Regions from separate parts of the Afipia carboxydohydrogena genome, predicted to be linked through region 3. Evidence: predicted binding sites of a transcription regulator. Region 3 holds the regulator's gene; each other region holds the start of a gene.
The links. The regulator LexA, encoded in region 3, represses DNA repair genes until DNA is damaged. The targets are predictions, from matches to a motif close to TGTTCNNNNTGTGTTCNG.

Region 1 (10,545 bases), 1.2 Mb from region 3:
CGCGCGATCAACTACGGTTAAGAGGATTCCACGCTGGTCGCTTCAGTCGCCGGTGCCGGGGTTGGGCGAGAAATACTTGTCGAACTTGCCCGGGGTTCCGTCGAACTCCTTGGCGTCGGCAGGAGCGTCCTTCTTCTGGGTGATATTGGGCCAGGTCTTGGCGTATTCGGCGTTCACGCCGAGCCATTTCTCCAGATCGGCCTCGGTGTCGGGCTTGATCGCTTCCGCCGGGCATTCCGGTTCGCACACACCGCAATCGATGCACTCGTCCGGGTGGATCACGAGCATGTTCTCGCCTTCGTAGAAGCAATCGACGGGACACACCTCAACGCAGTCCATGTATTTGCACTTGATGCAATTTTCGGTGACGACGTAAGTCATCCAGATCTCCGGAACCTTTCTAAATTCGGGTGTTGGCCTAGCGCAGGATATGCAGCGCCGCAAGAGAAGGGGGCCTCTGCTATCGCAGATAGTTACTTCTCTTTCCCGTTCAATTCCTCATAGAGGGTCTGCACCGATAGCGCATCGCCTCGCCGTTCGCTGAAAGCTGCAACCCTCAAGATACGGACCCGCGCATCGAGCGCCACCGTCAGCACATCGCCGGACTTCAAGGCATGGCCGGGCGACGTCTGCCGCAGGCCGTTGAGACGAACCCGGCCGCCCGACACCAGTTTCGCCGCGTCGGCACGCGTGCGCACGATCCGCACATGCCACAGCCATTTGTCGAGACGCTGGCGATCCAAGTGCGCGTATCAGTCCTTGCGATTGCCGAGTTGTTCCTTGAGCGCGGCAAGCTTGGCGAATGGCGAATTCGGATCGGCCACGCGTTCGCGCTCGCGCGGCGCGCTGGTGGCGAAGGTGCGGAAATTCGAACCGTTATCCTTGCGGTCGCGGTCTCGCTTGCCTTCGAACTTGCCCTTGCCCTTGAAACGCTGATGCGGACGATCGCCGCGCTCCTCGCGCGGGCCACGGGCCTGAGCGCCCTCTCCTTCCGGACGCGGCTTGCGATCTTCCCGCGCCCGATCGCGGTTGTGGCGGCGCTGACCGCCCGGGCGCTCGTTTTTCTCGCCCGCCTCCGCCGTAGCACCCGCTTCCGGCGCGGCTGCGTGCGATGGGCGGCGGTGATGACGGTTGCGATCGTGATGATGGCGGCGCTCGTCATGGCGACCCGCGGGACGCCACACTTCAACAAGCTCCGGCTCCGCCGGTGTAGCGGCCACCGCTTCATCGGAAGGCGCGGCATCCACGGCAATGGCTGCCGTATCGGGCTGCGATGTTTCCGCACCGTCTGCGGCAGGCGTTTCCTCGCTAGCCGGTTCCACATCAGCCGGTGCGAATGCAACCTCCGGCAACTTCGTGGCACTCGCGATATCGGCGGCGGCCTCTGCCGTCACCTCGGCCTCCACTGGCGCAGTCTCGACAGCAGCAGTTTCGATTGCCGCTTCGGGAGCGGCGTCTGCCTGCGAAGCATCAGATTCGGTTTCGGTCGCGGCGGTGGCAGGTGTTTCCGCAGGCTTCGGCTCCTCCGGCAACGGCGCGCGGCGGTCCATGCGATAACCGAGCGAGCGCAGCACCGAGGCGAAGTCCTCACCAGCCGAGCCGGTCAGCGACGTCATCGCCTGCGTCACCGTGAAGGAGCGTCCGTCGAACGCGCCCGCGGGCTTCTCAGCACCCGTGCCGGGACGCCACGACAGAGCGGGACGAATGAGATCGGCAAGACGCTCGAGAATATCGACGCGCACCGCGCGCTCGCCCGCGAGCTTGTAGCCAAGCACACGGTAGGCATCCTGCGACAGCGCCTTGTCGGCCGGGAACGAGGTGCGGCCGGAGGCCGCGAGATGCTGCGCGCCGCCAAGCGCGTTCATGTCGATCTCGTTCTGCTTCAGCGCCCACAATAGCGACGCCAGCGTGCGTGCGCCGGGCTTCAGCAGCGCCGGGAAGAAAATATGGTAGGCGCCGAACCGCACGCCATACTTGCGCAATGTCGCGCGCGACGGCTGATCGAGATCCTTCATCTCGGCGGCGATCTTCGTCCGCTCCAGCACGCCGAGCGCCTCATTGAGCTGGAAGGCGATGCCGCGCGCGATGCCGGTGACGTCCTCGGCCTTCGACAGTTCGAACATCGGCCCGAGAATCTTCTCGACATGGGTCTTGAACCACAGATCGAGCCGCGCCTGCACAGCATCGCGCGGCGCGCCGGTGAGACGCTCGTCGGCGATGATGCGGATACGCGGATGCAATACATCGTCCGCCGATGTCAGTTTGCCGACCGCATCGCCGGTCCAGCGCAGCGTGCCATCGGAGGCCAGCGCGAACTGATCGTCGGCGGCAGCAGAGAGCTTCTCCGCCCGCGCATCGATCTCGCCCGCCAGCGCCTTGAGCGCGGTGGCCTGCAACGCCTTCGCCTCGGAGCCTGCCTCGGCGGCATCGGGGGCGAACATGAAGCCATCGAGGCGGCCGATCACATGGCCCTCAACGGTGACTTCGCCGGTCTTTCCAATTTCAGTCGTCAACATCGTGTTTTCCCGCAAGCGGCGCATCAATACACTGGTCCGGCGATCAACGAAACGCTCAGTTAGCCTCGAATGCAGCGCATCCGACAATTTATCTTCCACCGCGCGGGTGGTTTCCTGCCAATAAAGGGGGTCGGAAAGCCAGTCGGGCCGGTTGGCGGCGAAGGTCCAGGTTCTGATTTGTGAAATCCGCGCGGACAACGTGTCGATATCGCCATCGGTCCGATCCGCCTGCGCCACCTGGGCCGCGAACCATTGATCCGGAATCCGCCCCTTGCGCATCAGGAAAGTGAACAGCGCCGTGACGAGTTCGGCATGGGCCGCAGGCGATAGTTTACGGTAATCGGGAACCAGACAGGTTTCCCACAGCTTCTCGACCGCCTCCGCACTCGCCGCCATGTCGCGCACCTCGGGGTCGCGCGACGCATGATCGAGCACGCGCTGATCCTCGCCGAGCGGCGCGCGCGTTAACGCCTCGTGTCCCGGTGCCGCCGCGAGCGACACCTGCAATGCAGCGAGCGAGGAGAAATCGAGCGCGGTGTTCCGCCATTGCAGCATCTTCACACTGTCGAAGGTGTGGTTCTGCAACGCATTGACGAGTTCGGGCTCGAACGGCGCGCAGCGGCCCGTGGTGCCGAACGTGCCGTTGCGGGTGGCGCGCCCCGCACGGCCCGCGATCTGGGCGAATTCGGCGGGCGTCAGGCGGCGGAACTGATAGCCGTCATACTTGCGGTCGGATGCGAAGGCGACGTGATCGACATCGAGATTGAGACCCATCCCCACAGCATCGGTGGCCACGAGATAATCGACATCGCCGGACTGGAACATCTCCACCTGCGCGTTGCGGGTGCGGGGCGACAGCGAACCCAGCACCACCGCCGCGCCGCCATGCTGGCGCCGGATCAGTTCGGCGATGGCGTAGACTTCGTCGGCGGAGAACGCGACGATCGCGGTGCGGCGCGGCTGGCGCGTGATCTTGCGGTCGCCCGCGAATTCCAGAAGCGACAGACGCGGCCGCGTCACGATATTCGCGCCGGGCAGCAGCCGCTCGATCAGGGGCCGCATCGTCGCGGCTCCGAGCAGCAGCGTCTCGTCGCGGCCGCGCCGATGCAGCATGCGGTCGGTGAAGACATGACCGCGCTCGAGATCGGCCGCGATCTGGATTTCATCGACCGCGAGAAACGACACGTCGAGATCGCGCGGCATCGCCTCGACGGTGGAGACCCAGTAGCGCGCCTTCGGCGGCTTGATCTTCTCCTCGCCGGTGATCAGCGCCACGGAGTCCGCGCCGGCCCGCGCGACGATCTTGTTGTAGACCTCGCGCGCCAGCAGCCGCAGCGGCAGCCCGATCATCCCCGAGGAATGGGCGAGCATCCGCTCGATCGCCAGATGCGTCTTGCCGGTGTTGGTCGGGCCCAGCACGGCCGTTACGCCCGCGCCGGGGGCGCGATCGGGCCGAATATGAGGGGCTGAAGCTGAGATGTGTTTCACAACGCGACGCTTTTCGGTCTCGGATTTAAGGAATGGAACGAGTCCGGAACGAAAGCGGCCCGAATCGCTGACTCATGTCGTGTTCGGCTTCGTTCACCGCAAGATATCGTGCGGACAGGATTGCCCTGCCACCAGATCGCGGATTCCATGGCGATGAATTGAGCACGGCAAGCATCGATTCCTTAACTGCACGGAGGACTCCGTTTGCCTTGCGAGTCAAGCCGTCGCGCGGCGGGAATTCAGTTGGCTCGCTTCGCCGCCTGCGGCTGCGCCACGGTGTTGAATTCCACAGCCTGCACCACGCCAGGGCCGATGGGCGTCGGAATCCGCACCCGCACCGGCACCATCACCCGCGTGCCCGCGACAGGCGCGAGCGCCACATCCATGTCCTGGCGCTTGACCAGATATTTGATCGCCGCCCGCGAGGGTACATAGCCGGCCAGCGGCATGAAGCTCACCGAACAGACGACCGTCGAAAGCCTTGCGCCGTTCGCCAGCGTCACCGTCTCCAGCGCCTTGAAGGCGAGTTGCAGATCGTAGCGCATCCGCCCGTCGAAGATCGCGGCTTTGGCGGCGCATGCCTGGGCGTTGGGCAGTTCCTCCTTGCCGGGTGCAACAAACATCACCCCCGACATCGGGTCGCTCACGCCGCGTTTCTGGGCATCCGTCACCGGAATGCGATCCGGCGTCGGAGGCGGTTCAGGTTCGATGGCCGAAGCCGTCACGCGATCACCGCCAAAGGAGATGCGGATGGCCTCGTTCTTCTTGCCGTAGAACACCGAGCTCAGATAGGTCTCCGGCGCCAATCGCCCGGCGAGCACCTTGCCTTGCGCAGATCCCGTGCCGTGTCCGCCGCCGATGGCCTTGACGAGCCCCGTGGTGCCGCCGGACGTCGATCCCGAATAATCCTTGTCGCCGACCACGATCGTCCAGGTGCCCTTGCCGATCACGATCCCGCTCAAGGTCGCCTGATACTTGGCGTCCAGCCGGCCCTGCGCCTGGGCAGGGCCGCTCAGAAGAAGCATCGGCGCTACGTAAAGCAGCCGGCTCCAGAAGCCTCGATCAAAAAAATCCATCAAATGAAAGTCCTGGTCCGTCCCGGCAATGCGTCACAGCCGGGAGAAAACCGGGAACCGGCAAACGCATTGTCTCCCGCCCGATTGCGCCGATTATATGTTGGGAAATGCTTGGCTTTGTTCATAAAATCGCTATTCTCCCGGCGTTTTCGGGCATTTCGGCGCCTTCGCCGTCTTGACGCTGGGCCACCCTCCGACTATACGTCCGCGGTTCCTGAAATGGACGGTAGCAACCCCCGCGCGGGCCTTTTCCGGCTCCGGGAGACACAAGGATTTCGCCATGTCACGGCGCTGCGAGTTGACGGCCAAGGGGCCGCAGGTTGGCCACAGGGTCAGCCATTCGAACATCAAGACCAAGCGCCGGTTCCTGCCGAACCTGTGCAACGTCACGCTGATCTCCGAAACGCTCGGCCAGTCGGTGCGCCTGCGGGTGTCCACCAACGCGCTCAAGAGCGTCGATCACAATGGCGGCCTCGATGCCTTCCTGCTCAAGGCCAATGTGGCGACCCTGTCGCCGAAGGCCGCCGACCTGAAGCGTCAGATCGAGAAGAAGAAGGTCGCCGCCGCGAACTGAGCCTGCACAAGGTTCGTGGCGCGGCCTCCGCGCCTCACAGTCCGCAGACAGCATTAAAAAAGCCGGATCTTTCGATCCGGCTTTTTTCGTTGCTGGTGACCGTCGATCCTCCCGAGGCTTACGCCTCGAGAGGAGATTGATTGCGGATCAGACCGCGGCCTTCGCCGGCTTGCGGAGCTTGGCCCAGAGGTCCGAGATCACACCCCAGAACAGCGCGACCAGACCCAGGCACATGATCGTCGACACCAGGCCATTCGAGAAGAACACGCTGAGGTGGCCGCCCGAGGACAGCAGCGACTGACGGAACGCCTCTTCCGCCTTGTCGCCGAGCACGATGGCCAGAACCATCGGCGCCAGCGGGTAACCCGTCTTCTTCATGACGTAGCCGACGATGCCGAACACCATCATCAGGATCACGTCGAAGCTGGAGTTGTGCACCGTGTAGGCGCCGATCGCGCAGATCACGAGAATGACCGGAGCGATGATGCTGAACGGAATGCGCAGGATCGCCGCGAACAGCGGCACGCAGGTCAGCACCAGGATGAGGCCGACGAGGTTGCCGAGGTACATGGAAGCGATCAGGCCCCAGACGAAGTCCGGCTGTTCGACGAACAGCAGCGGTCCCGGCTGCAAGCCCCAGATCAGGAGGCCGCCGAGCAGCACCGCAGCCGTCGGCGAGCCAGGCACGCCGAGCGCGAGCATCGGCAGCAGCGCGGAGGTGCCCGCGGCGTGAGCCGCGGTTTCCGGCGCGACCACGCCCTCGATCTCGCCGTTGCCGAAATTGTGGCCGCGCTTCGAGATGCGCTGGGCGATGCCGTAGCTCATGAACGAGGCCGGCGTCGCACCGGCGGGCGAGATGCCCATCCAGCAGCCGATCAGGCAGGAGCGCAGCGACACCATCCAGTAACGCGGCAACTCAAGCCAGGTCTGCAACACCACCTTCGGGTTGATGCCTGCCGCCTTGCCCTTGAACGCGAGGCCCTCTTCCATGGTGAGAAGGATCTCACCGATGCCGAACAGGCCGATAACCGCGATCAAGAAGTCGAAGCCGTTGAGCAGTTCGGTGAAGCCGAACGTCAGGCGCAACTGTCCGGTGACGCTGTCAAGACCCACCGCCGCCAGCACGAAGCCGATCATCATGGACGCGATCGTCTTGAACGGCGGCTCCTTGCCCATGCCGATGAAGCTACAGAAGGCGAGGAAGTAGACCGAGAACTTTTCGGCCGGGCCAAATTCGAGCGCGAAGTCCGCGACCAGCGGCGCCACCAGGGTGATGACGATGACCGCGAACAGCGCGCCGACGAACGACGAGGTGAAAGCGGCGGTGAGCGCCTCACCGGCGCGGCCCTGCTGGGCCATCGGATAGCCATCGAATGTCGTGGCCACCGACCACGGCTCTCCGGGTATGTTGAACAGCACCGATGTGATGGCGCCGCCGAACAACGCTCCCCAGTAAATACAGGAGAGCATGATGATCGCGCCGGTCGGCGTCATGCTGAAGGTCAGCGGCAACAGGATCGCGATGCCGTTTGCGCCGCCGAGGCCGGGCAGCACGCCGACGATCACACCAAGCAAGATGCCGATGACCATCAGCAGGATGTTTTGCGGCTGCAACACGACCGCGAAGCCGTGAAACAGATTGGCGATATCTGCGAGCATGGTTTCCTACCTAATCTCTTTTATTGTTTCGAGCGCACTGCTCGCGTCACAGTCCGAGCCAGTACTCGATCGGCCCCTTCGGGAGCGGAACGAGGAACCACTTCTCAAACATGAAATAGATAGCGACGGGGACGCCCACGCCGTACAGGACCGCCTTGTACAGGGGGTACTTGCCAAGCCACATCATGAAGCCGCCGATCAGCACCATCGATGCGATATAAATGCCGGTGTAGGGCAGCACGAAAACGTACACGGTGGTCGGAACGATCACCGCCAACACCTGCTTAAGCTGATACCAGGTGGCAAACTCACGCTCGCCGTCGATGGCGCGAGCGCTGTTCAGGTTCATCAGGCTCGACAGCACGATGATGACACCAAGATAGAAAGGAAAGAAGCCGGATTGCGGGCCTGAGGCATCCCATCCGATACCGACCTGCATGCTTCCAAAAATCGTGATGATGCCAAAAATGATACAGGCAACGGCAACACCCATCTCGACGGTGCGATGAGCCGGGCCGCCCGACTGGTCGTGTGATGCTTCGCTCATTTAAGTCGAATCCTTGCGCGGAAAGAGTTCACCCGGCGAACGACGATGTTCGCCGGGTTCACAATTGTGACGATTACTTTTTCGCGATGAACCCTGCGTCCTTCATCAGGGTCTCGTGGGTCTTCTCGGCATCATCGACCCACTTCAGGTATTCAGCGCCGCTGAGAGCGGTCTGGTTGAAGGCACCATCCTTCATGAGCTGGGCCCATTCCGGAGTCGCACGCACCTTCTTCATCAGATCGACGTAGTAGGCGACCTGATCCGGCGTCGCGCCGGGAGCCATGAAGAAGCCACGCAGCATCAGGTATTCAACGTCCAGGCCCTGCGACTTGCAGGTCGGGATGCTGGACCATGCCAGATCGCCCGCCACCTTGTCGTTGTAGGCGAGTTGCTTGCTGTCGAACACGCAGAGCGGACGCAGCTTGCCACCGCGCCACTGCGCCACGGCCTCGATCGGGTTGTTCACGCTGGAGTCGATGTGATTGCCGACGAGCTGAACGGCAACTTCGCCACCGCCCTTGTAGGGGATGTAGGTGAGCTTCTTGCCGGTCGCCTTTTCAAGCGCGACGGTGATGATCTGGTCTTCCTGCTTCGAGCCGGTACCGCCCATGCGGAACTGGCCATCCGGCGCGGCCTTGATCGCGTCGATGTATTCCTTCGCGGTCTTGTACGGCTTGTCCGCGTTCACCCAGAGGATGAATTCGTCCAGCGCCATCATCGTGACCGGGGTGAGATCCTTGTAGGAGAAAGGGATACCCGTCGCGAGCGGCGTGGTGAACAGGTTCGACAGCGTAATGATCAGCTTGTGCGGATTGTTGCGCGAACCCTTGACGTCGAGGAAGCCTTCGCCACCGGCGCCGCCCGACTTGTTCACGACGATCATCGGCTGCTTCATCAGATTGTGCTTGCTGATGATGCCTTGCACGACGCGCGCCATCTGGTCGGCGCCGCCGCCCGTGCCTGCCGGCACGACCAGTTCAACAGGACGCGTGGGCTCCCACGCGGCCATCGCAGACATCGGAGCCAGCCCGAAAGCGGCGGCACCGAGCAATGCGGCAAAGGCATAACTCGTCTTCGTACGTACACTCATGCATATCCTCCCTGAAACACCAGCCGGTCTTTGATGCCGGATTATTTTGGAACGGTAATTGGCACTACCGCGATAGGGATCGTGCAACGGACTGGAAGAATTTTACATATGCCAGATGGGGGGATGAGACGATCTGTCGCAGGGCGTTCTGTCGCACACCCCTTCAAATCTATTGCATGGCATCATTTTGCTGCAATCGCACAAAGAGCGGCATTCACCGGTCGAGCAATGTGAACTGGAGCAGCAGCGTTCTTTGGATAACAGAGAAATTATCATCTGAAATCAATGTAATAACTGTCTCTCCGGATCGCGCCACATGAGCCGCGATGCCTTCGAAATTATCGACCTCAGCACCTAAATCAGCCTCGAAGATAACCGGCCCATCGACGAGCGAACCCGGGGCAATTACCGAAACTGGTATACAACGTACTTGGATGCCAACTCCCTTGGTCAGGGAAAACTTCCGTTCCAGCAGCAAGACATCTCCTGACGGCAGCAGTGTAGCATCACTGACGTCGAAGTCATTCGACCGCTTGATATGAAAAATACCAGGCGAAGGGCCGCCGATCAGAAAGGCCGCGATGTTGCCTCTCGCATCGAGAGAGCGTTCCGAGACCGCAAGTATCGTACCGGCGAGCCGATGCCCCTTGCCGATATAAACCAGCGATTCCAGCCCCCGATTATAAGGCAGTTTTGCGATTTCCGGCGGCGCCACGACATCCTCCGCGCGTGCGAGGATGCCACCCTTGTCGAAGTCGAACCGCACGATCTTGTTGACCCGCTCGATCCCGACATAGGCGATCGAGCCATCGAAGGTCAGCGATTCGGTATCGAACCAGCCTTTCGCCGCGAGCGGCTGACCGTCGCGGTCGCGCATCGGCGCCGACCTCACATCGGCCAACCCGCTTAGAGCATCGCCGTTATAGACAAGGCGTCCGGTGAACCAGTCGCCCTTGTCGCTCGCCATCACGAAATTCTCGCCCGCGGCATCGAGGTGCAGCGAAGACAGCCCGCCGAATTTGCGGAATGGCGAGGTCAGCACCAATCCGCTGCGGAATTGAAACGAACCGAAGCGGACATGCGAGGGATCGCGCAGGTCGAAGGAGACCAGCGCCCGCGCATTGACTTCGACCGGAACGATCCCATCCGCGGATCGCGCCTGCGCGCGGGTCTGAAGTAAAGGAACGATCTGCGCGGCGGCGAGGCCGCCAGCCACACGTCCCAGAAACGCGCGGCGGGAAATGCGGCGCGCCATGGCCTGCTCAGTGCAGCTTGCGGCGACGGTCTGCCGGAGGCGCGCCGTGGGTTTCGCTGAACAGTTCGGCGAGCTTTTCGGTAATGGCGCCGCCGAGTTCTTCCGCATCCACGATCGTCACCGCACGCCTGTAGTAACGCGTGACATCGTGGCCGATGCCGATGGCGATCAACTCCACCGGCGAACGGGTCTCGATCTCCTCGATGATCCAGCGCAGATGCCGCTCCAGATAATTTCCGGAATTCACCGAGAGCGTCGAATCGTCAACCGGCGCACCGTCCGAGATCATCATCAGGATCTTGCGCTGTTCGGGGCGCGCGAGCAGACGCTTGTGCGCCCA
Region 2 (10,545 bases), 410 kb from region 3:
TCTCCTCGAGTTTCAGCGTTTCCTCGATCAGCGCTTCGGCACGCACGAGTTCGGGATAGGCCTGCCCCATCTCGCGCACCAGCGCCCAGACGAGGCGATGCATCAGCGGGTCCTTGGCGCCGAGCAACTGCGCATGACGCATCGCGCGGCGCATGATCCGGCGCAGCACGTAACCGCGCCCCTCGTTCGAGGGCAGCACACCATCCGCGATCAGGAACGACGAGGCGCGCAGGTGATCGGCGATCACGCGCAGCGACGCCTTCTGCACACCATGCGGATCGGCGCCGGTCAGATCGGAGATGGCGCGGATCAGCGCCACGAACAGGTCGATGTCGTAATTGTCGTGCTTGCCTTGCAGCACGGCAGCGATGCGCTCCAGCCCCATGCCGGTATCGATCGACGGATGCGGCAGCGGGTTGCGGTTGCCCGGCGCGATCTGATCGAACTGCATGAAGACGAGATTCCAGATCTCGATGAAGCGGTCGCCATCTTCATCCGGCGATCCGGGGGGGCCGCCCGGCACCTTGTCGCCGTGATCGAAGAAGATTTCCGAGCACGGCCCGCAGGGGCCGGTGTCGCCCATCTGCCAGAAATTGTCCGAGGTGCCGATGCGGACGATCCGCGATTCCGGCAACCCAGCGATCTTCTTCCACAGGCCGAACGCCTCGTCGTCCTCGGCATAGACCGTCACCAGCAGGCGATCCTTGGGAAGCGCGAAATCCTTGGTGATCAGCGTCCACGCCAGTTCGATCGCGCGGTCCTTGAAGTAGTTGCCGAACGAGAAGTTGCCCAGCATCTCGAAAAAGGTGTGGTGGCGGGCGGTGTAGCCGACATTGTCGAGGTCGTTGTGCTTGCCGCCGGCGCGGACGCACTTCTGCGAGGTGGTGGCGCGCTGGTAGGGGCGCTTCTCAAGACCCGTGAACACGTTCTTGAACTGCACCATGCCCGCATTGGTGAACATCAAGGTCGGGTCATTACGCGGAACCAGCGGCGAGGACGGGACGATCTCGTGCCCGTTTTTCGCGAAGAAATTGAGAAACCCAGCCCTGATCTCGTTAACGCCGCTCATAATCGTCCAATCGACCTTGCGAATCCGTGCCGGACCATGCCGGGCAAAATGCAGATTTTCCACGCCGCTTTTAGACGGGAGACGCCGCCCTTGTCCACAAAACGGGCCAAGCCCAACCAATTGTCATTTAACGGATGTATGAGGGCATGCCACCTCGTTGACAGCCCCAGAATCCCGTGTTTTGCTCCGCAACATAACGACCCGCACACCGGGAGAGACTGGCCGCTTTGAAATGAAAGCGGCCGGCGCCGAAGGAGCAACCGCCCCGGAAACTCTCAGGCAAAAGGACCGTGTGAGGGACGATACATCTGGAAAGAGATACGGCCGGAAACGGCGCGGTATCCGCCGACGGGATAATACTCTCAGGCACAGCGACAGGTGGGGCTTCGGCAGGGTTTCGGGACATTCCGGCAACCCCACAGGAGCAACCCATGCTGGCGCAACCCAACACCTCTTCCGAGCTGAAAAACGTACCCCTGCACGCGCTGCATGTGTCTCGCGGCGGCAAAATGGTGCCCTTCGCCGGTTACGAAATGCCGGTGCAGTACGCTGCCGGTGTGTTGAAAGAACACCTCCACACCCGTACTTCCGCCGGCCTGTTCGACGTCTCGCACATGGGCCAGATCAGGCTCCGGCCGAAATCGGGCCGGGTCGAGGATGCGGCGGCGGCGCTGGAGCGTCTCGTTCCGCAAGACATTCTTGGCATCGCACCGGGCCGCCAGCGCTATGCGCTGTTCACCAATGACGAGGGCGGAATTCTCGATGACCTGATGGTGGCGAATTTCGGCGACGAGCTGTTTCTGGTGGTGAACGCCGCCTGCAAGGAAGCCGACGAGGCGCATCTGCGCGCCCACCTCGCCCGCGATTGCGAGGTGATCCCCCTACCCGACCGCGCGCTGATCGCGCTGCAAGGCCCGAAGGCCGTCGAGGTGCTGGCGAAGCTCGATGCCGGTATCGCCGCGATGCGCTTCATGGACAGCGGCCCGCGTACCCTGATGGGCATCCCCTGCTTCGTCTCGCGCTCGGGCTACACCGGCGAGGACGGTTTCGAAATTTCAGTCCCCGCTACGGACGTCGAACGGCTGGTGACGGCATTGCTCGCGGACGCAGCGGTGCTTCCTGTGGGTCTTGGCGCGCGCGACAGCCTGCGGCTCGAAGCTGGCCTCTGTCTTTACGGTCACGACATCGACACCACCACGACGCCGATTGAAGCGGCACTTGAATGGTCGATCCAGAAAGCCCGTCGCAAGGGCGGCGCGCGCGAGGGCGGATTTCCCGGCGCTAACACGATCCTGCGGCAATTCGAGGAAGGCGTGCCGCGCCGCCGTGTCGGCCTGAAGGCGGAAGGCCGTGCCCCGGTGCGCGAAGGCGCGCCTTTGTTCGCCGACGCCGCCTCCGCCAACAAGATTGGAAAAATCACCTCCGGCGGTTTCGGCCCGAGCGTCAACGGCCCCGTCGCGATGGGCTACGTGCCGACCCCGCTCGCCACGCCCGGCACCGGCCTGTTCACCGACCTGCGCGGGAATCGCCTGCCCATGCAAACCGCCAAATTGCCTTTCGTCGCTCCCACCTATCAACGATGAGAAAATCCAGAGGAAATCCATGACCACGCTTTTTACCTCCGATCACGAATGGCTCCAGATCGACGGCGATACCGCAACCATCGGCATCACCGACTTCGCGCAGAACCAGCTCGGCGACGTGGTGTTCGTTGAACTGCCCAAGGCGGGCCGCAGCCTGAAGAAGGCCGAAACCGCCGCGACCGTCGAGAGCGTGAAGGCCGCATCGGATGTCTACGCGCCGGTGTCCGGCGAAGTCATCGAGTCCAACGACGCGCTCGCCGCCGATCCCTCGCTCGTCAATTCCGACCCGCAGGGCAAGGCGTGGTTCTTCAAGCTCAAACTCTCCGACAAAAGCGAACTGGACGGGCTGATGGATGAAGCGGCCTACAAGGCGCAGACGGAGTGACCCTTTTCGTCATGCCGGGACACGCTCTGCATGACGAAACCAGACAGATTTCCTTCGAGGATATCCCATGACGATGCATCGCCCATCCAACGAGCCCGCCGCCACCTTCGCCCGGCGCCACATCGGTCCTTCGCCGCGTGACATCGAGGCAATGCTGGAGACGATTGGCGCATCGAGTCTCGACGCACTGATGGGCGAAACGCTGCCAGCCAATATCCGGCTCAACCGTCCGCTCGATCTTCCGCCTGCCCTGAGCGAAGCCGACGCGCTTGCGCATATGCGCGACCTCGCCGCGCGGAACGAGGTTTTCACTTCGCTGATCGGACAGGGCTATTCCGGCACGCAGCTCCCCACGGTGATCCTGCGCAATATTCTCGAAAATCCGGCCTGGTACACGGCCTACACGCCCTACCAGCCGGAAATCAGCCAGGGACGGCTCGAGGCGCTGTTCAACTTCCAGACCATGATCTGTGACCTCACCGGGCTCGATGTCGCCAACGCCTCGTTGCTCGACGAAGCGACCGCCGCCGCCGAGGCGATGGCGCTGGCCGAACGCTCGAGCACCACAAAGAGCCGCGCGTTCTTCATCGACCGCAATGTACATCCGCAGACGCTCGCGGTGCTGCGCACGCGCGCTGAACCGCTGGGCTGGTCGCTGATCGTCGGCGATCCCGCACATGACCTCGATAGCGCGGACGTGTTCGGCGCGCTGTTGCAGTATCCCGGCACGGACGGCGCGATCCATGATTTCCGTCCCGCCATCGCGGCACTTCACGCCAAGGGCGGCATCGCCATCGTCGCCGCCGACATTCTGGCGCTGACGCTGCTCGCCTCGCCCGGCGAACTCGGCGCCGATATCGCAATCGGCTCAACGCAACGCTTCGGTGTGCCGATGGGCTATGGCGGACCGCATGCCGCCTACATGGCGGCGAAGGATGCACTCAAACGCGCGCTGCCCGGCCGCCTTGTCGGGCTGTCGGTGGATTCGCGCGGACAGCCCGCCTATCGCCTCGCGCTGCAAACGCGCGAACAGCACATCCGCCGAGAGAAGGCGACCTCCAACATCTGCACCGCGCAAGTGCTGCTCGCCATCATCTCCTCGATGTATGCGGTCTATCACGGCCCCGAAGGTCTGACTCATATCGCACGGACCGTGCACCGCCGCGCGGCGACGCTCGCGGCCGGGCTGCGCCGGCTTGGGTTTGCGCCGACGAACGGCGGCTTCTTCGATACCGTGACGGTGAAAGCGGAAGGCGCCCAACGAGCCGACATTCTGTCCCGCGCGCAAACCGAACGCATCAATCCCCGGATCGGCAAGGACACGATCGGCATCGCGCTGGACGAGACCACCACGCCCGCGATCGTCGAGGCGGTGTGGCGCGCGTTCGGCGGCGCGCTCGACTACGCACAGGTAGAGCGCGAGACGCATGACGCGCTTCCCTCCGCGCTCTTGCGCACCGGCACGTTTCTCACCCATCCGGTGTTCCATGCCTATCGCTCGGAGACTGAACTGCTGCGCTATATGCGCAAACTCTCCGACCGCGATCTCGCGCTCGACCGCGCGATGATCCCGCTCGGCTCCTGCACCATGAAGCTGAACGCCACCACCGAGATGATCCCGCTGACGTGGCCCGAGTTCGGCAACATCCACCCGTTCGCGCCGCGCGAGCAGGCGGCGGGTTATCACGCGCTGTTCGCACGGCTTGAGCAATGGCTCGCGGAAATCACCGGCTACGACGCTGTATCGCTGCAACCGAATTCCGGCGCGCAGGGCGAATATGCGGGACTGCTCGCGATCCGCGCCTATCACACCGCGCGCGGCGAAGCGAAACGCGACGTCTGCCTGATCCCCGCCTCCGCGCACGGTACCAACCCCGCATCTGCCAGCATGGCTGGCATGAAGGTGGTGGTGGTGGCCTGCGACGCGCACGGCAATGTCGATGTCGCCGATCTGCGCAAGAAGGCCGAGGCGCATGCCGACACGCTCGCCGCGATCATGATTACCTACCCCTCCACCCACGGCGTGTTCGAGGAGGCGATCCGCGAGATCTGCGACATCGTCCACGCCCATGGCGGCCAGGTCTACCTCGACGGCGCGAACCTCAACGCGCAGGTTGGCCTCGCCCGCCCCGGCGATTACGGCGCCGACGTCAGCCACCTCAACCTGCACAAGACCTTCTGCATTCCGCATGGCGGCGGTGGTCCCGGCATGGGACCGATCGGCGTGAAGAAGCATCTTACGCCGTTCCTGCCATCCGTGGACCTTCAGGCGGGCGCGGTCAGCGCCGCGCCCTACGGCTCGGCCTCGATCCTCACCATTTCCTATCTCTACATCCTGATGATGGGTTCGGACAGCCTGCGGCGCGCCACGGAAATGGCGATCCTCAACGCCAACTACATCGCCAGGCGGCTGGATACGCATTTCCCGGTGCTGTATCGCAACCACAACAATCGCGTCGCGCACGAGTGCATCATCGATCCGCGCCCGCTGAAGACGGCTTGCGGCGTCACCGTGGACGACATCGCCAAACGGTTGATCGATTACGGCTTCCATGCCCCGACCATGAGCTTCCCGGTGCCGGGCACGCTGATGATCGAACCGACCGAATCCGAATCGAGGGCGGAGCTGGATCGCTTCTGCGACGCGATGATCGCGATCCGCCGCGAGATCGCCGAGGTGGAAGACGGCAAGTTTCCGATCGATGCCTCGCCGCTGCGTTACGCGCCGCACACCGTGCACGATATCGCCGACGACAACTGGCAACGGCCCTACTCGCGCGCGCAGGGCTGCTTCCCCGAGGGCAGCCCACGGCAGGACAAGTACTGGTCGCCGGTCGGCCGCGTCGACAATGTCTACGGCGACCGCAACCTCGTGTGCTCCTGCCCGCCGGTCAGCACTTACGCGCAGGCGGCGGAGTAGTTGCCGCCGAACACCCACCAACGCCGCCCCGCCGACGGGTCCGGCTACGCCGGCCCGATGACAGGCTCCGGCGGGGGCTCGGCCTCTTTCTGAATATGAGGGTAGAGCTTTCCGGATTCCCGCTTGCGCGGGAACGACGTTAAGGGCGTTCTTTCCGTCCACAACAAAACGGGCCCTGAGGATGTCGGCAACTCAACATCCGCAGCGCCCGCCTTGCCTTCCGAAGGGCGATGGTTCCGGGCAAGGATTCCCGTCTCGCCCGCATCGCCTCGAACCCAAGAAGCTCTCAGGTCCCGGAATAAATTATTCATGCGAGGCACGCGTCACACGCGTCCGAAAGCATGAGAACGATCAGTCCTCCGCGTCCTCGCCCTCATCACTCTCCGGCTTGCCCGCGAGAATCTGCTCGGCGATCAGACCCGAATTCTGCCGGATGGCGGCCTCGATCTTCGCGGTCATGTCCGGGTTTTCGCGCAGGAACGCCTTGGAGTTCTCGCGGCCCTGCCCGAGGCGCTGGCTGTCATAGGAGAACCAGGCGCCGGACTTCTCGACGATGCCGGCCTTGACGCCGAGATCGAGGATTTCGCCCATCTTGGAGACGCCTTCGCCATACATGATGTCGAACTCGACCTGCTTGAAGGGTGGCGCGAGCTTGTTCTTCACCACCTTGACGCGGGTGGAATTGCCGATCACCTCGTCGCGCTCCTTGATCGCGCCGATACGGCGGATGTCGAGACGGACGGAGGCGTAGAATTTCAGGGCGTTGCCGCCGGTGGTGGTTTCCGGCGAGCCGTACATCACACCGATCTTCATGCGGATCTGGTTGATGAAGATCACCATGGTGTTCGACTTGTTGATGGACGCCGTCAGCTTGCGCAGCGCCTGGCTCATCAGCCGCGCCTGCAAACCGGGCAGCGCGTCGCCCATCTCGCCCTCGAGTTCGGCGCGCGGCACCAATGCTGCGACCGAGTCGATAATCAGCACGTCCACCGCGCCGGAGCGCACCAGCGTATCGGCGATCTCGAGCGCCTGCTCGCCATGGTCGGGTTGGGAAATCAGCAATTCATCGACATTGACGCCGAGCTTGCGGGCATAGACCGGGTCGAGCGCGTGTTCGGCGTCGATGAAGGCGCAGGTGCCGCCCTTTTTCTGGGCCTCGGCCACCGTATGCAGCGCCAGCGTGGTCTTGCCGGAGGATTCCGGGCCGTAAATCTCGACGATGCGTCCCTTCGGCAGGCCGCCGACGCCGAGCGCGATGTCGAGCCCGAGCGAGCCCGAGGAGATCACCTCGATGTCCATGGAACGGTCGGCCTTGCCGAGCCGCATCACCGAGCCTTTGCCGAACTGGCGCTCGATCTGCGACAGCGCGGCCGTCAGGGCCTTGGTCTTGTCCATCGACGTTCCTTCAACGATACGCAGGGCGGCTGGGGCCATAGGGGTCACTCCTTATGTACGGGATTCGCCGGCCGGACAAACGGGCTTCCCTGAAGCGGCGGACCGGAATCGCTGAAAACGTCCGATGGGGAAATGTACCCTATTTGTTCCTTGTTCGCAATATGTTCTTTTGGAAACCGGAGATATATATCCCCCTTAAACATGTAACAAGGAATCGTGATATGAAGCTTACCTGCCCTACTATCTATGGCTTTGGCTTAGGGCCGCCGGAGAAATTTGCATGTTGGTGCTCGCAAGGGACTTCTTGCTCAATTTGGCTGCGGGCGTGGCAACCGACCTTTCTAGTCCGAGCGGGATGATGGGCTACCTACTAACCATAGGCATCATCGCCTATGCCGTCATAGCATGGCACAAGAAGCGTGTTTTGGCGGGAAAACGGGGCATGGATTCTTTGTACGTGATGGCGCTGGCGCTGCTCGTCATCATCGGAGCCACAGGTGTTCTATTCTATGGGATGGGCCTGAGATCAGCGCCCCAAGCCGCCACTGTCGCGGGTCAAAATCCAATACCTGCAGCTGTTGATCCGTGGACCACGTTACGGCGAAACTATTCAGGAAAGAGAAAGACCGCGTTTGATGACAATCTCACAGACTTGTCTCATACGCTAAACGCTGGCTGGAACGAGTTAGATGAGAAGGCGCAAATAGTTCAGCTAGTGAACAGGCCCTCCTATGCTGATCCGCGATGGGAAATTTACGCCCGCATCGACAACAGCTTCTCAGATATGCGCAAAATATTGGCTCGAATTAAAGAAGCCATTTGGAATAAATTGAGATCGCAGTATCCCGATCAACAAAATGATTTGGATGATATTCTTGTCGGGCCTGAGAGATTAGATGCTCTTGATTCAGCTTTGATACAATCCGAGCAGAGCCTCCGTGCCTTCAAGAATCTCATCATGAGTGATGATTTAGGAACGAGAGTAAGCGCCTCGCAATTGTTTTTCCAATCGCAGGAACCTCTTTCCGAGCAAATTGGCTTGTTTCGTTCATGGATTTCTCAGTGCAATTACAGGATAGATGAAAAGAGAAAGGCCCTTGAGCATGTCGAAAACAAATGAGAGATTCGATAAACTTCTACAAATGATGGCTACTCAACCCGTACCTTCGGAAAAGCCTGCAAAAGAAGCTCAAACATCAAAGCAGGCTGACGGCGCAAGTTATGGCGATACTCGAACTCGCGCAGGTAAAGCTGCAAGTGCTTCTTCGAAACCCAAACGTAAGTCCCCGAAATACCCCTCTTAACTTGCGACCAGAACGACTCGATTGAGTTGGTGTGAACATCACCGCGAACGTATTCCTTGGCTGAATGATCGACCATTTCGTGATCGTAGCCGTAACGCTCTTTCAACAGTTTGAAGTTTGACGCTTCGTCCGTGTGGATGCGCGAGCCTTCTTTCACAAAACGCACAATGTGTGGGATGATGTGAGCCTTAGTGCGAGCCTGCACAACGCGGGTAACAACGTCACCACCGCGCTCAACCATGCCCATGACGATAGCTTTGTCGTCCTTGCCCATCTTGTCGCGCCCGCCGATGAAAGTCTCGTCGGCCTCAACTGTCTTGCCCAGGCCACCCATCGGATAGTCGCCGTCCACATAGCCCATGTAGAGGCGGATCAGGTGGCACATGCGCCATGCCGTCTTGTAGGTCACGCCTAGCTGACGCTCGACCTCCTTCGCCGCCACGCCGTTGCGCGTCGTGCAGAAGAGAAACATCACATAGAACCAGTCGCGCAGACTTGTGCGCGTCTTCTCAAACGGGGTGCCTGCGGTCGGATAGACCTGATAGCCGCAATGCTCGCACTCGAAAGCGCGGCGGTTCTTCACGCGATAATAGGTCGCCTCTTTCTGGCACTTGAAGCAGGTGAACCGCTCGCCAAAACGAGAGCGCATCAGGTGATTGAGACAAGAATCCTCGTCGGGAAACCGCTTCTGGAATGCCCGAACGTTAGAAATCTTCTGAGCCATGAAAGGCCGCCTCCCTAAGAATATTTATGTTCTATCAGGGAACGTTTTACATGTCTAGAGGGGATATATCCGGTTTTCAGCATTAGGGAACGAAGATGGGACAAAACCGGCGATCCTTCAAAATGAGAATCTGCCGCCACCTCACCCCATCCCCCGCACCAGATGCATCGCGGCGACCAGCGCGCCAACCGACAGCAGCGCCGAGCCCGCCATGTAGGCGGCGGTGGCGGCGAGTTCGCCCCGTTCGATCAGATAGAAAGTGTCTAGCGAGAAGGTCGAGAACGTGGTGTAACCGCCGCAAATCCCGACGGTGAGAAAAATGCGCGCCGCCTGCGGCAGATTCCATCGCACGGCGAACAGTCCGGCGAAAACACCCATCACGAACGACCCGGTGATGTTGATGATGAGCGTCCCCCACGGGAAATCCGTGCCGAACGCCCTGCCCGCACCGATGCCCACCAGATAGCGCATCACCGATCCAATCGCGCCGCCGAGCGCCACCGCCAGAATAAAAATCCAGTTCACTTGTCTCGTCCTCTCATCATCCATTCGGCCACGCCGGTCAGCGTGCCGAACACCAGCAATGGAACGACCACCTGCGTATCCGCGCCGAGCAGATATGCGGCGATCGTCACGGCCCAGAGCGAGCCTGCGATCCAAAGGGCGATGACAAGCGAATGAGGAAGCTTCGAGAGAGAAAATCTCCGGCGAGGCGGCCCAGCCATTTGTCATGCACCCTTCTCGGGCGCATCGCTGGGAGGAATCATTCCTACCGACGCGAAAGCGCCCGGCAGGAGTCATCAGCCTTGCGGCGGTTATCGGGGAACTCCATCCCCATCAGAATTCAGAAAGGTTAGCGGCTGCAATCCGCCGAAGCAAGCGCGGCGAATGCGTTACGGCATGGCGGCGCGGATCATCTCGTACTTGCCGTTCAACGCCGAGCCAATGCCATTGACCGCCACGATGATAACGATCGAAAGCCCTCCAGCGATGATGGCATACTCGATCGATGTCGCGCCGGACTGATCCAGAAGGAAGCGTTTGAAGGTTTTCATGGGAGGCACCCTACCGGCGAACCCTCAAGGCCCCGTAAATGAAACCGGGCGATTTTACCGGTTTCCGCGAATAAAAGCGCCCACCCGGGGCAAGCCTCCCCGAACCCGAA
Region 3 (10,545 bases):
GATCCGCCCGCGCTCGCGCGCGCCTACGAGGCAGGCGGCGCGACCTGCCTGTCGGTGCTCACCGACACGCCATCTTTCCAGGGTCATCTCGATTTCATGGTCGCCGCGCGCGAGGCGGTTTCCCTGCCGGTGCTGCGCAAGGACTTCATGTACGACACCTATCAGGTGATGGAAGCGCGCGCGCACGGCGCGGACTGCATCCTCATCATCATGGCGGCGCTCGACGATGCCACCGCGCGCGACATCGAAACTGCGGCCTTCGATGTCGGCATGGACGTGCTGCTCGAAGTTCACAATCAGGATGAACTCGAACGCGCGTTGAAGCTGCGCTCGAAGCTCCTCGGCATCAACAATCGCAATCTGCGCACTTTCGAGACGACGCTCGCCACCAGCGAGGCGCTTGCCGCCATGGCGCCGAAGGATCGCATCATGGTCGGCGAGAGCGGCATCTTCACGCCCGCCGATATCGCCCGCCTCGCCCGCGTCGGCATCTCGACCTTCCTCGTCGGCGAAAGCCTGATGCGGCAGGCCGACGTCACCTCGGCGACCCGCACCCTGCTCGCGAAGGCTTCATGAGACCATGACCAAGCTCACCCATATCGACGCCAAGGGCGAAGCACATATGGTCGATGTGTCCGCGAAGGACGCGACCGAGCGCGTGGCGGTGGCGGAAGGTTTTGTGGTGATGAGCGTGGAAACGCTCAAGCTCATCGTCGAGGGCAACGCCAGGAAGGGCGACGTGCTCGGCACCGCGCGCGTCGCCGGAATCATGGCGGCCAAACGCACCTCCGACCTCATTCCGCTGTGTCATCCGCTGGCGCTGTCCAAAGTCACGCTCGACATCGTACCCGACGACAAGCTGCCCGGCTGCCGCGTCGAGGCGAGCGTCAAGGTGAAAGGCCCGACCGGCGTGGAGATGGAAGCGCTGACCGCTGTATCGGTCGCCTGCCTCACTGTGTACGACATGATCAAGGCGGTCGAGCGCGGCGTTCATATCGAAGGCATCCGCCTTCTCGAAAAAAGCGGCGGCAAGTCCGGCGTTTACAAACATCAGAAATAACACGGACGCTTCATCATGGCGCTGATGCCCGTCGCCGACGCACTGAACTCCATCCTCGATGGCATACAGCCTCTGCCTGCGGAGAACGTCGCGCTCGACGATGCGCTTCATCGCACGCTGGCCCGCGATGTCGCCGCCCGCCGCACCCAGCCGCCCGCGCCGATGTCGGCGATGGACGGCTACGCGGTGCGCACCCAGGATGCGCTTGCGGGCGCGCGCCTCACAGTGACCGGCGAGAGCGCCGCCGGGCGTCCATGCAATCTCTCGGTCGGCCAAGGCGAAGCGATCCGGATTTTCACCGGCGGCGTGGTGCCAAATGGAGCCGACACCATCGCCATTCAGGAGGACGTCGTCCGCGAGGGCAATGTCATCACCCTGTCGGAAGCCGTGCCCGTGCCGCGCCATGTCCGCAAGGCGGGCCTCGATTTCCATGAAGGCGATATACTGCTCAAGCGCGGCACCCGGCTGTCCGATCGCGACTTGTCGCTCGCCGCATCGATGAACCACCCGACGCTGCCGGTGCATCGCAAGCCGAAGATCGCGATCGTCGCCACCGGCGACGAACTGGTGATGCCGGGCATGGAGCCGAATCCGGGGCAGATCATCTACTCCAACGCCTATGCGATTAACGCGCTGGTCCGTAACAGCGGCGCTGAAACAATCAATCTTGGCATCGCGCGTGATACGCTGGACGACACCCGCGCCGCCATCCGCCGCGCCGAGGCGCTGGGCGCCGACATTATCATCACCACCGGCGGCGCGTCGGTCGGGGAGCACGATCTCGTCAAGCCATCGTTCGAGGCCGAAGGCATCGACATCAAATTCTGGAAGATCGCGCTGCGCCCCGGCAAGCCGATGATGCACGGCCGCAAGGGAGCGATGAGCGTGATCGGCCTGCCCGGCAATCCGTCATCGTCCTACGTGTGCTCGTTCGTGTTCGTGGTGCCGCTGATCCGCGCCCTGTTGGGTCGCGCGCATGTCGCCCATTGCGTCGAAACCGCCATCCTCGGCCACGACCTGCCCGCCAATGATCATCGTCAGGAATACATGCGGGCGCGGATCGAGATCAACGGCAACGGCGTCGCCGTCGCGACAACCGTCGATCATCAGGACAGTTCGCTGCTGAACAATCTGTCGGCCGCTGACGTTCTGCTGATCCGGCCGCCGCTGGCGCCTCCCGCACCGGCGGGCGCGCGCTGCGACATCATCCGGCTGCCCAGCTGAAAAGCGGAGAGCGTCTACGCCCGCCCGACGATCTGCATATTGGTGAGATCGGGAACAGGCGGACGGCGAGCGGCGCTTTCAATTTCCGCCAGCAATATATCGACATCGGATGGCAATGGCTGCCAGCCGCAGGGACACTCCTGTGCATGATGCGTAGCGGAAGACTGCCGATAGATCGCCCCGAGCGCGGAGGCCATCATCCGCATCACCGTCATCGGCGGCAGCGCCGAACTGTCGAGCGTCCGGCAAAACGTCGTCATCATGTGGCGATCGATCTCGGCCTGCATCGGTTCGGACCCGTCGTAATCTGCCATCGGCATCCCTCCTCCTGCTCGTCGCATCACGCGAAGACGTAGGCGGTTGCCACGAAGCGCTCAACCGAACATTCCCTTCTGGAATTAGAAGATATCGAAGCCATCGCATGGGCGGCATCGCGCGGCCAAATGACAGGCACCCTGGGCGCCTCCCAAGGGCGTGCCGTTTGCCCTGCACCGGAGGGTATTCAGCGCCACTTCCGGTCCATTCCGGTATGATTTCCTAAAAACAGTACTTTCAGATTCATAAGATTTTAACTATTGCAGAACATGTATGGAACATATAGTGTATGTTCATGATTTGTTTCGAGTGAGTCTGGCACCTGTCGTGAACAAACAGGCTGCCGGGAAAACGGGCAATGACCCGCCTGGACATGAATATCCGCTGGACGATGAGATCGAGGGCTGCGCCGGATGCTGACACGCAAACAATATGAACTGCTGCGCTTCATCAACGAGCGGCTGAAGGAAAGCGGCGTGCCGCCCTCCTTCGACGAGATGAAAGATGCCCTCGACCTGCGGTCGAAGTCCGGCATCCATCGGCTTATCACGGCACTGGAAGAGCGCGGCTTCATCCGCAGGCTCGCCAATCGCGCCCGCGCCATCGAGGTCATCAAGTTGCCCGAGCCTGCCGCCAGTAGCGGCGCCCGGCGCGGTTTCACTCCCAGCGTGATCGAAGGCAATCTCGGCAAGGTGCGCAGCACCGTTCCCGGCAGTTTCGACGAAAGCGGAGAGCAGCCTGTCGCGGTCCCCGTGATGGGCCGTATCGCCGCCGGTACCCCGATCGAGGCGTTGCAGACCCGCAGCCATACCATCAGCGTGCCGCCCGACATGCTCGGCTCGGGCGAGCATTACGCGCTCGAAGTGCGCGGCGATTCGATGATGGAAGCTGGCATCCTCGACGGCGACATGGCGCTGATCCAGCGCAACGAGAATGCCGACACCGGCGACATCGTCGTGGCGCTGATCGACGAGGAGGAAGCGACCCTTAAGCGTTTCCGCCGCCGTGGCGCTTCCATCGCGCTGGAGCCCGCCAACGCCGCCTATGAGGTCCGCATCCTGCCGCCAAACCGCGTCCGGATTCAGGGCAAGCTGATCGGGCTTTACCGGAAATACTGAGGCGGCGGCCGTTTAATCGGCTACCTCCTGCTCGCCCTCCGGCGGCGTCGCGTCGACCGGTTGCGGGGACGTACGATGCCCGAGGGTTTTGTTGCTTTGCGAGCCGCGTGACGCCTCAGGAATGGCTGGCGACCACGGCCGGTCCACCTCGACGGACTGGCTTGTGACGAGGCTGTAGCCCCGCGCCGTTCTCTTTAATGCAACGCCGCCCAGCCCACGCAGATCGTCGCGATGGAAGACCCGGGCGGCGCAATCGGCGGGTGCCGGATACGGCGTGACGACGACTTTCGCCTGCGCGCAATCGTCCGCCAGCGCCTCGGGCTGCCTCGTCAGCGCGACGAGATCGCCCTCCTTCCCCTCGGCCACGCAGCCAGCCTCGTCGCACGAGACGCCTTGCGCGATGCTCGGATCGGTGACCATGCGCCCATCCGCATCCGCCGCCAGCCACTCGCGCCAGACGAAGGCGTTCTTCGCCGTATGCATGATTCGCAACCGGCCATCCTTGCCGCGCACCGCGACGCTCAAAGCGTCGCGCGCGATCAGGATGTCAGGCTCGGTCACGACAGCTGCCCATGCCACGCCGCAACCGATCAGCGCCGCTCCCATCCAGCGCAACGGCGAGCGCAACAGGCCGAGAATGACGATCCCGCAACTCATCACGATCAGCGGCCCGATACCGAAGGCATGAACACGGCCGAACGCGCCGGGCAACGCCGCCACCCATTGCGACACCGCGATCATCCAGTCGATGCCGACCTCCATCAACCGCCAAAACAGGCTGTCGAAGCCGAACGGAATGGCCATGATCCCGAGCAAACCCGCAGGCATCACCAACGCGGACACCACCGGCATCGCGACCAGATTGGCGATGACGCCGTAGGGCGCGATGCGGTGGAAATGAAACGCGGCGTATGGCGTGGTCGCAAGGCCCGCGACGAACGACGCCAGCGCCAGCACGAGAAGCTCACGTCCACCCCAGGCCGCGAAGCGGCCGAGACGTGTGTCATCACTCGCGACAAACCATTGCGGCATTCCGATCTGCGCCAGCACGACGAGACCGAAGGTGGCGGCGAACGACATCTGAAAGCTGGGATGAACCAGAGATTCCGGCGCGATCAGCAGCACCAGCATGGCCGCGAGCGCCAGCGTACGGAACGTGATCGCACGCCGGTCCGCCATCACCGCGACCAGCACCAGAGCCGTCATATAGAACGAGCGTTGCGTCGCGACCTCCGCGCCGGACAGCAGCAGATAGAACAGCGCGGCGATCAGCGCCGCCAATGCGGCCCATTTCTTGATCGCATAACGCGCGCTCAACGCCGGGTTCAACGCCAACAGCGCGCGGATCGCGAAGAACACCACGCCCGCGACCACAGCCATGTGATAGCCGGAGATCGACAGCACATGGCCGAGGCCCGAAACGAACAACGCATCGTTGTTTGAAGAGGAAATCGCATCACGGCGACCGGTGAGGAGTGCAGTCGCGATCGCGCGCTGGTCGCCACTCAGGACCGTGCGGATGCGCGCATCCACCGCATCCCTCAGTTCCTGCATCCATGCCGCGTAACGCAAGCGCCAGCCGCGCTGTTCTGGCGCATCCTGCACCTTGATCGCACCGAGCGCGAAGCCGGACGCGCCGATGCCTTGAAAATACATGTCGCGTGCAAAGTCGTAGCCGCCGGGACGAAGCGGCCGCAGCGGCGGCAACAGCCGCGCCTTCAGCGTCACATAGCTGCCCACCGCGGGCGCGGTACCCTTGCGCACCGACAGCCTCACCCGCTGCAAGTGCGGCGCGCGATGCGCCTCCATCTTCGTCACCCGCAGCACAAAACGGTCGGTACGCTCGCGTTCCTCATGCGTCTCGACGAAGCCTTCCAGCGCCGCCGAACCAACCGGCGTCAGCAGCACCGTGTGCGAGACCCAGGCGGTCTTCAGCGTCGCGGTGGCAAAACCGGCGAGCAACGCCGCAAACAGCGCGATATAGGGAAATACAGGCCTTCGCCGCACGGCCAGCGCCAACAGGCACGCCAGTCCCGCGACCGGCACCACCACCACCGCGACCGGCTCGCGCGCCGCCGTGAAATAGAGTGCAATCCCTACCCCGAACGCGACCGGAATCCACGGCAGCAACCGACCCGGGCCGGTCTCGGCGCGGATCCATCTGAGATTCAATTCGGTGAGGAATTGCCACCAGCCGGAGCCGGAAATGGCAGACGCTGCCCTCTCGCGCGGTGGCCATGCGATGGCCCTCCCCGCGCGCGGCCGCTCCTGTTTGAGTCCCCCGTCCGCCATTGCGCCGCCCGTGTCGGCTGTCCCGCCGCCATGCTAGCGGAGACGGTCAGGCTCTGAACACGGGAACGGATGGGGAATCCGCAATTGATGCGCACGCTTCATCCGAGCAGGCCGAAAACCTTGGACCTCTCCCGTGTGAAGGGAACGCTCTACCGGCTTGCGAAAGTTACCCCGCCGCCTTGGCGTAGCTGTCGCGCAGGCCGACGGTGCGGTTGAACACAAGCTTGTCGGGCGTGGAGTCGCGATCGCGCACGAAATAGCCCTGCCGCTCGAACTGCACAGCGCCCTCTCCAGCATCGGACCTGAACGCAGGCTCGACCTTGCAGTCCACCAGAATCTCCAGCGAGTTCGGATTGAGCTGCGCGGCGAAATTGCCTGCCTCCGGCTGCGGTGTCGCGAACAGGTTGTCATAGAGCCGCACTTCCGCCGGCACCGCATGCGCGGCGCTGACCCAGTGAATCGTCGCCTTCACCTTGCGTCCGTCCGGTGCGTTGCCGCCGCGCGTGGCCGGATCGTAGGTACAGCGCAATTCGACCACCTCGCCCGCCGCGTTCTTGATGACCTCGCGGCAGGTGATGAAATAGGCGTAGCGCAGCCGCACCTCGCGGCCCGGCGCGAGACGGAAGAACTTTTTCGGCGGCTCCTCCATGAAGTCGTCCTGCTCGATGTAGAGTTCGCGGCCGAACGGAATCTTCCGCGTGCCCTGTGTCTCGTCCTCGGGGTGATTGACCGCCTCGAGCTCATCGGCCTGACCTTCGGGATAATTCTCGATCACCACTTTCAGCGGACGCAGCACGGCCATGCGGCGCAACGCGGTCCTGTTCAGCGTCTCGCGGATCGCGAAGTCGAACATGCCGATATCAACGGTCGAGTTCGCCTTGGCGACGCCGATGCGCTTGACGAAATCGCGCAGCGCCTCCGGAGGCACGCCGCGCCGCTGCAACCCGGCCAGCGTCGGCATGCGCGGATCGTCCCAGCCGGAAACGTGACCCTCGCGCACAAGCTCCGTCAGCACGCGCTTGGACAACAGCGTGTAGGTCATGTTGAGACGCGCGAATTCATACTGGCGCGGATGCGACGGCACCGGCAAATTGTCGAGGAACCAGTCGTAGAGCGGGCGGTGATCCTCGAATTCCAGCGTGCAGATCGAATGCGTGATGTGCTCGATGGAATCCGACTGTCCGTGCGCGAAGTCGTAGCTCGGATAGATGTTCCACGCGGTGCCGGTGCGCGGATGGTGCGCATGCAGGATGCGGTAGAGCACCGGGTCGCGCAGGTTGATGTTGCCCGATCCCATGTCGATCTTCGCGCGCAGCACGCGCGTGCCGTTCGCGAATTCGCCCGCGCGCATCCGCGCGAACAGATCGAGGTTCTCCTCCACCGAACGGTCCCGGAACGGGCTGTTCTGCCCGGCCTCGGTCAGGGTGCCGCGCGTCAGGCGAATCTCGTCCGGCGACTGGTCATCGACATACGCTTTCCCGGCGCGGATCAGATCCTGCGCCCAGGCGTAAAGCTGCTCGAAATAATCGGAGGCAAAATGCAGATGTTCGCCCCAATCGAACCCGAGCCAGCGCACGTCACGCTGGATGGCGTCGATGAACTCCTGCTCTTCCTTGGCCGGATTGGTGTCGTCGAAGCGCAGATGGCAGCGCCCGCCGAACTCCTCGGCGATGCCGAAATTCAGGCAGATCGACTTGGCATGGCCGAGGTGCAGGTAGCCGTTGGGTTCCGGCGGAAAGCGCGTCACCACGCCCTTGTGCTTTCCCGAGGCCAGGTCCGCCGCCACAATCTCGCGGATGAAGTCGCGGCCTGCATCCGGCGTCGATTCGTCAGTCATTTGCACCCTTTCAAGTTACGCCTTATCTGCCAAATCCGCGCCGCCGCGCCAAGGGGCGCAGATCCGTTCTGGCGGCCCGTAAAAAACGAACTTTTGACCCTCCGGCGGCATTTCAGCCGGGATGCCGGGACAGTGCCCCGGCAGTATGATAAAGGCCCGCCAATTCCTCCCCCATGGACCGATCGAACCATCCGAAATGACCAAACCCGTCGTCACCCGCTTCGCCCCCTCTCCGACCGGCTTTCTCCATATCGGCGGCGGACGCACCGCTCTGTTCAACTGGCTCTATGCCCGCAAGCTCGGCGGCAAGATGCTGCTGCGGATCGAGGACACCGACCGCGAGCGCTCCACGCAGGCGGCGATCGACGCGATCCTCGACGGGCTGAAATGGCTGGGTATCGATTGGGACGGCGAGACGATCTACCAGTTCAGCCGCGCCGGGCAGCACCGCGAGGTCGCCGAACACCTTCTGGCCGAGGGCAAGGCCTATCGCTGCTACGCGACGCCCGAGGAACTGACCCAGATGCGCGAGGCAGCGCGCGCCGAAGGCCGCGCCGTGCGCTACGATGGCCGCTGGCGCGACCGCGACCCGGCGGAGGCTCCTTCCGGAGCCAAGCCGGTGATCCGCCTCAAGGCTCCCCAGACCGGGGAAACCGCGATCGAGGATCAGGTCCAGGGCCGCGTGGTCTGGCAGAACGAGAATCTCGACGATCTCGTGCTGCTGCGTTCCGACGGCACCCCCACCTACATGCTCGCGGTGGTGGTGGACGACCATGACATGGGCGTGACACACGTCATTCGCGGCGACGATCACCTCATCAATGCTGCGCGCCAGAAGCATATCTACGATGCGCTGGGATGGGATGTCCCGGTGATGGCTCACATTCCACTAATCCACGGGCCGGACGGCTCGAAACTCTCCAAGCGACACGGCGCGCTCGGCGTCGAAGCCTATCGCGCTATGGGATACCTCCCGGCGGCCTTGCGGAATTATCTGGTGCGGCTCGGCTGGAGTCATGGCGATCAGGAAATATTTTCCACGCAGGAAATGATCGAGGCATTCGATCTTGGTTCGATCGGCCGCTCCGCCGCACGCTTCGATTTCGCCAAACTCGAAAATCTGAACGGCCATTACATCCGCTCCGCAGACGATGCAGAACTTGTGAAAAGTTTCGAGGATGTCCTGCACTTCATCCCACAAGGCCCCACGTTGCAGGCCAAACTCAATGACACCACGCGCGCACAACTGTTGCAGGCGATGCCCGGATTGAAGGAGCGCGCCAAAACGCTGCTCGAGCTGGTCGAGAGCGCCAACTACATCTTCGCCGAACGGCCACTCGCGATGGACACGAAGGCGTCTGCATTGTTGACGCCGCAAACTCGCGCACTCATCGGCGAACTTCGCCGTCACCTCGCCGAGGTGACGGAATGGAACAAGGCAACGACAGAAGCGGCGATGCGTGATTACGCCGAGAAAAACAACCTGAAACTCGGAGTAGTCGCCCAGCCGCTGCGCGTGGCCCTGACCGGCAAAACGACATCCCCCGGTATTTTTGACGTCCTGGCCGTTCTAGGACGTGAAATATCCTTGGCAAGATTGCAGGATCAGAGCCAGTAACCCCTACCAAGGCTTAAGACCGCCGTCTTGCAGCGCACATAGCAATACGGTACCCCTTCTGCCGAAGATTTTGGGCGATCGGCCGACTTTGAGATTGTCCGCCGTTCGCAATCCGTACCAAGAGACATCGGGGGATCCACGATGGATGTGAAGTCCAACACAAAACAAGCCACCCTTACCGTAGGCGACAAGAGCGTGAACTTGCCTGTCTACAGCGGCACGGTGGGCCCGGATGTCGTCGACATCAGCAAGCTCTACGCCCAGACCGGTATGTTCACCTACGATCCGGGCTTTACCTCCACGGCAAGCTGCCAGTCGAAAATCACTTACATCGATGGCGACGCAGGCATCCTTCAGTACCGTGGCTATCCGATCGAACAACTCGCCGAACAGGGCGACTTCCTCGAAACCTGTTACCTGCTGCTGTACGGCGAGCTGCCGACCAAGGCGCAGAAGGACGATTTCGATAAGCGCGTCACGCACCACACCATGGTGCACGAGCAGATGGCGCGTTTCTTCCAGGCGTTCCGCCGCGACGCGCATCCGATGGCCGTGATGGTGGCCTCTGTAGGCGCGCTGGCCGCATTCTATCACGACTCGACCGACATCAACGATCCGCAGCAGCGCATGATCGCTTCCATGCGGATGATCGCCAAAATTCCGACGCTCGCGGCGATGGCCTACAAATATTCGATCGGCCAGCCGTTCGTTTACCCGCAGAACCGGCTGCACTTCGCCGAGAACTTCCTGCACATGTGCTTCGCGGTGCCGTGCGAGGAATACAAGGTCAACCCCGTTCTCGCCGATGCGCTGGACAAGATCTTCATCCTCCATGCCGACCACGAGCAGAACGCCTCGACCTCGACGGTGCGCATCGCGGGATCTTCCGGCGCCAATCCGTTCGCCTGCATCGCGGCGGGCATTGCCTGCCTGTGGGGACCTGCGCATGGCGGCGCCAATGAAGCGGCCCTCGCGATGCTCGGCGAAATCGGAACCGTCGACAAGATTCCGGAATTCATCGCCAAGGTGAAGGACAAGAACAGCAATGTCCGCCTGATGGGCTTCGGGCATCGCGTCTACA

Region 1: a site for LexA is predicted at 4,038-4,055, ahead of AFIC_RS02040 (helicase-related protein). Genes of this name have one in related genera too.
Region 2: a site for LexA is predicted at 7,504-7,521, ahead of recA (recombinase RecA). Genes of this name have one in related genera too.

Annotation. Positions count from the first base shown of each region.
Region 1 covers NZ_CP113162.1:417,274-427,818, reverse strand. The annotation lists gene fdxA (ferredoxin FdxA) at 43-381, opposite strand; gene AFIC_RS02045 (RNA-binding S4 domain-containing protein) at 474-743, opposite strand; gene AFIC_RS02040 (helicase-related protein) at 753-3,935, opposite strand; gene AFIC_RS02035 (DUF3108 domain-containing protein) at 4,244-5,080, opposite strand; gene rpmB (50S ribosomal protein L28) at 5,361-5,654, shown strand; gene AFIC_RS02025 (tripartite tricarboxylate transporter permease) at 5,802-7,313, opposite strand; gene AFIC_RS02020 (tripartite tricarboxylate transporter TctB family protein) at 7,360-7,860, opposite strand; gene AFIC_RS02015 (Bug family tripartite tricarboxylate transporter substrate binding protein) at 7,934-8,950, opposite strand; gene AFIC_RS02010 (esterase-like activity of phytase family protein) at 9,165-10,205, opposite strand; gene cobT (cobaltochelatase subunit CobT) at 10,213-10,545, opposite strand, start outside.
Region 2 covers NZ_CP113162.1:1,207,659-1,218,203, reverse strand. The annotation lists gene alaS (alanine--tRNA ligase) at 1-1,069, opposite strand, end outside; glycine riboswitch at 1,269-1,369, shown strand; glycine riboswitch at 1,372-1,457, shown strand; gene gcvT (glycine cleavage system aminomethyltransferase GcvT) at 1,501-2,652, shown strand; gene gcvH (glycine cleavage system protein GcvH) at 2,672-3,037, shown strand; gene gcvP (aminomethyl-transferring glycine dehydrogenase) at 3,105-5,957, shown strand; gene recA (recombinase RecA) at 6,309-7,391, opposite strand; gene AFIC_RS05875 (hypothetical protein) at 7,633-8,472, shown strand; gene AFIC_RS05870 (IS1595 family transposase) at 8,502-9,380, opposite strand; gene crcB (fluoride efflux transporter CrcB) at 9,522-9,905, opposite strand; fluoride riboswitch at 10,165-10,225, opposite strand; gene AFIC_RS05860 (Flp family type IVb pilin) at 10,274-10,435, opposite strand.
Region 3 covers NZ_CP113162.1:1,618,509-1,629,053, reverse strand. The annotation lists gene trpC (indole-3-glycerol phosphate synthase TrpC) at 1-576, shown strand, start outside; gene moaC (cyclic pyranopterin monophosphate synthase MoaC) at 581-1,060, shown strand; gene AFIC_RS08030 (molybdopterin molybdotransferase MoeA) at 1,076-2,284, shown strand; gene AFIC_RS08025 (hypothetical protein) at 2,299-2,598, opposite strand; gene lexA (transcriptional repressor LexA) at 3,013-3,717, shown strand; gene AFIC_RS08015 (ComEC/Rec2 family competence protein) at 3,730-6,009, opposite strand; gene AFIC_RS08010 (glutamine--tRNA ligase/YqeY domain fusion protein) at 6,176-7,846, opposite strand; gene gltX (glutamate--tRNA ligase) at 8,043-9,464, shown strand; gene gltA (citrate synthase) at 9,606-10,545, shown strand, end outside.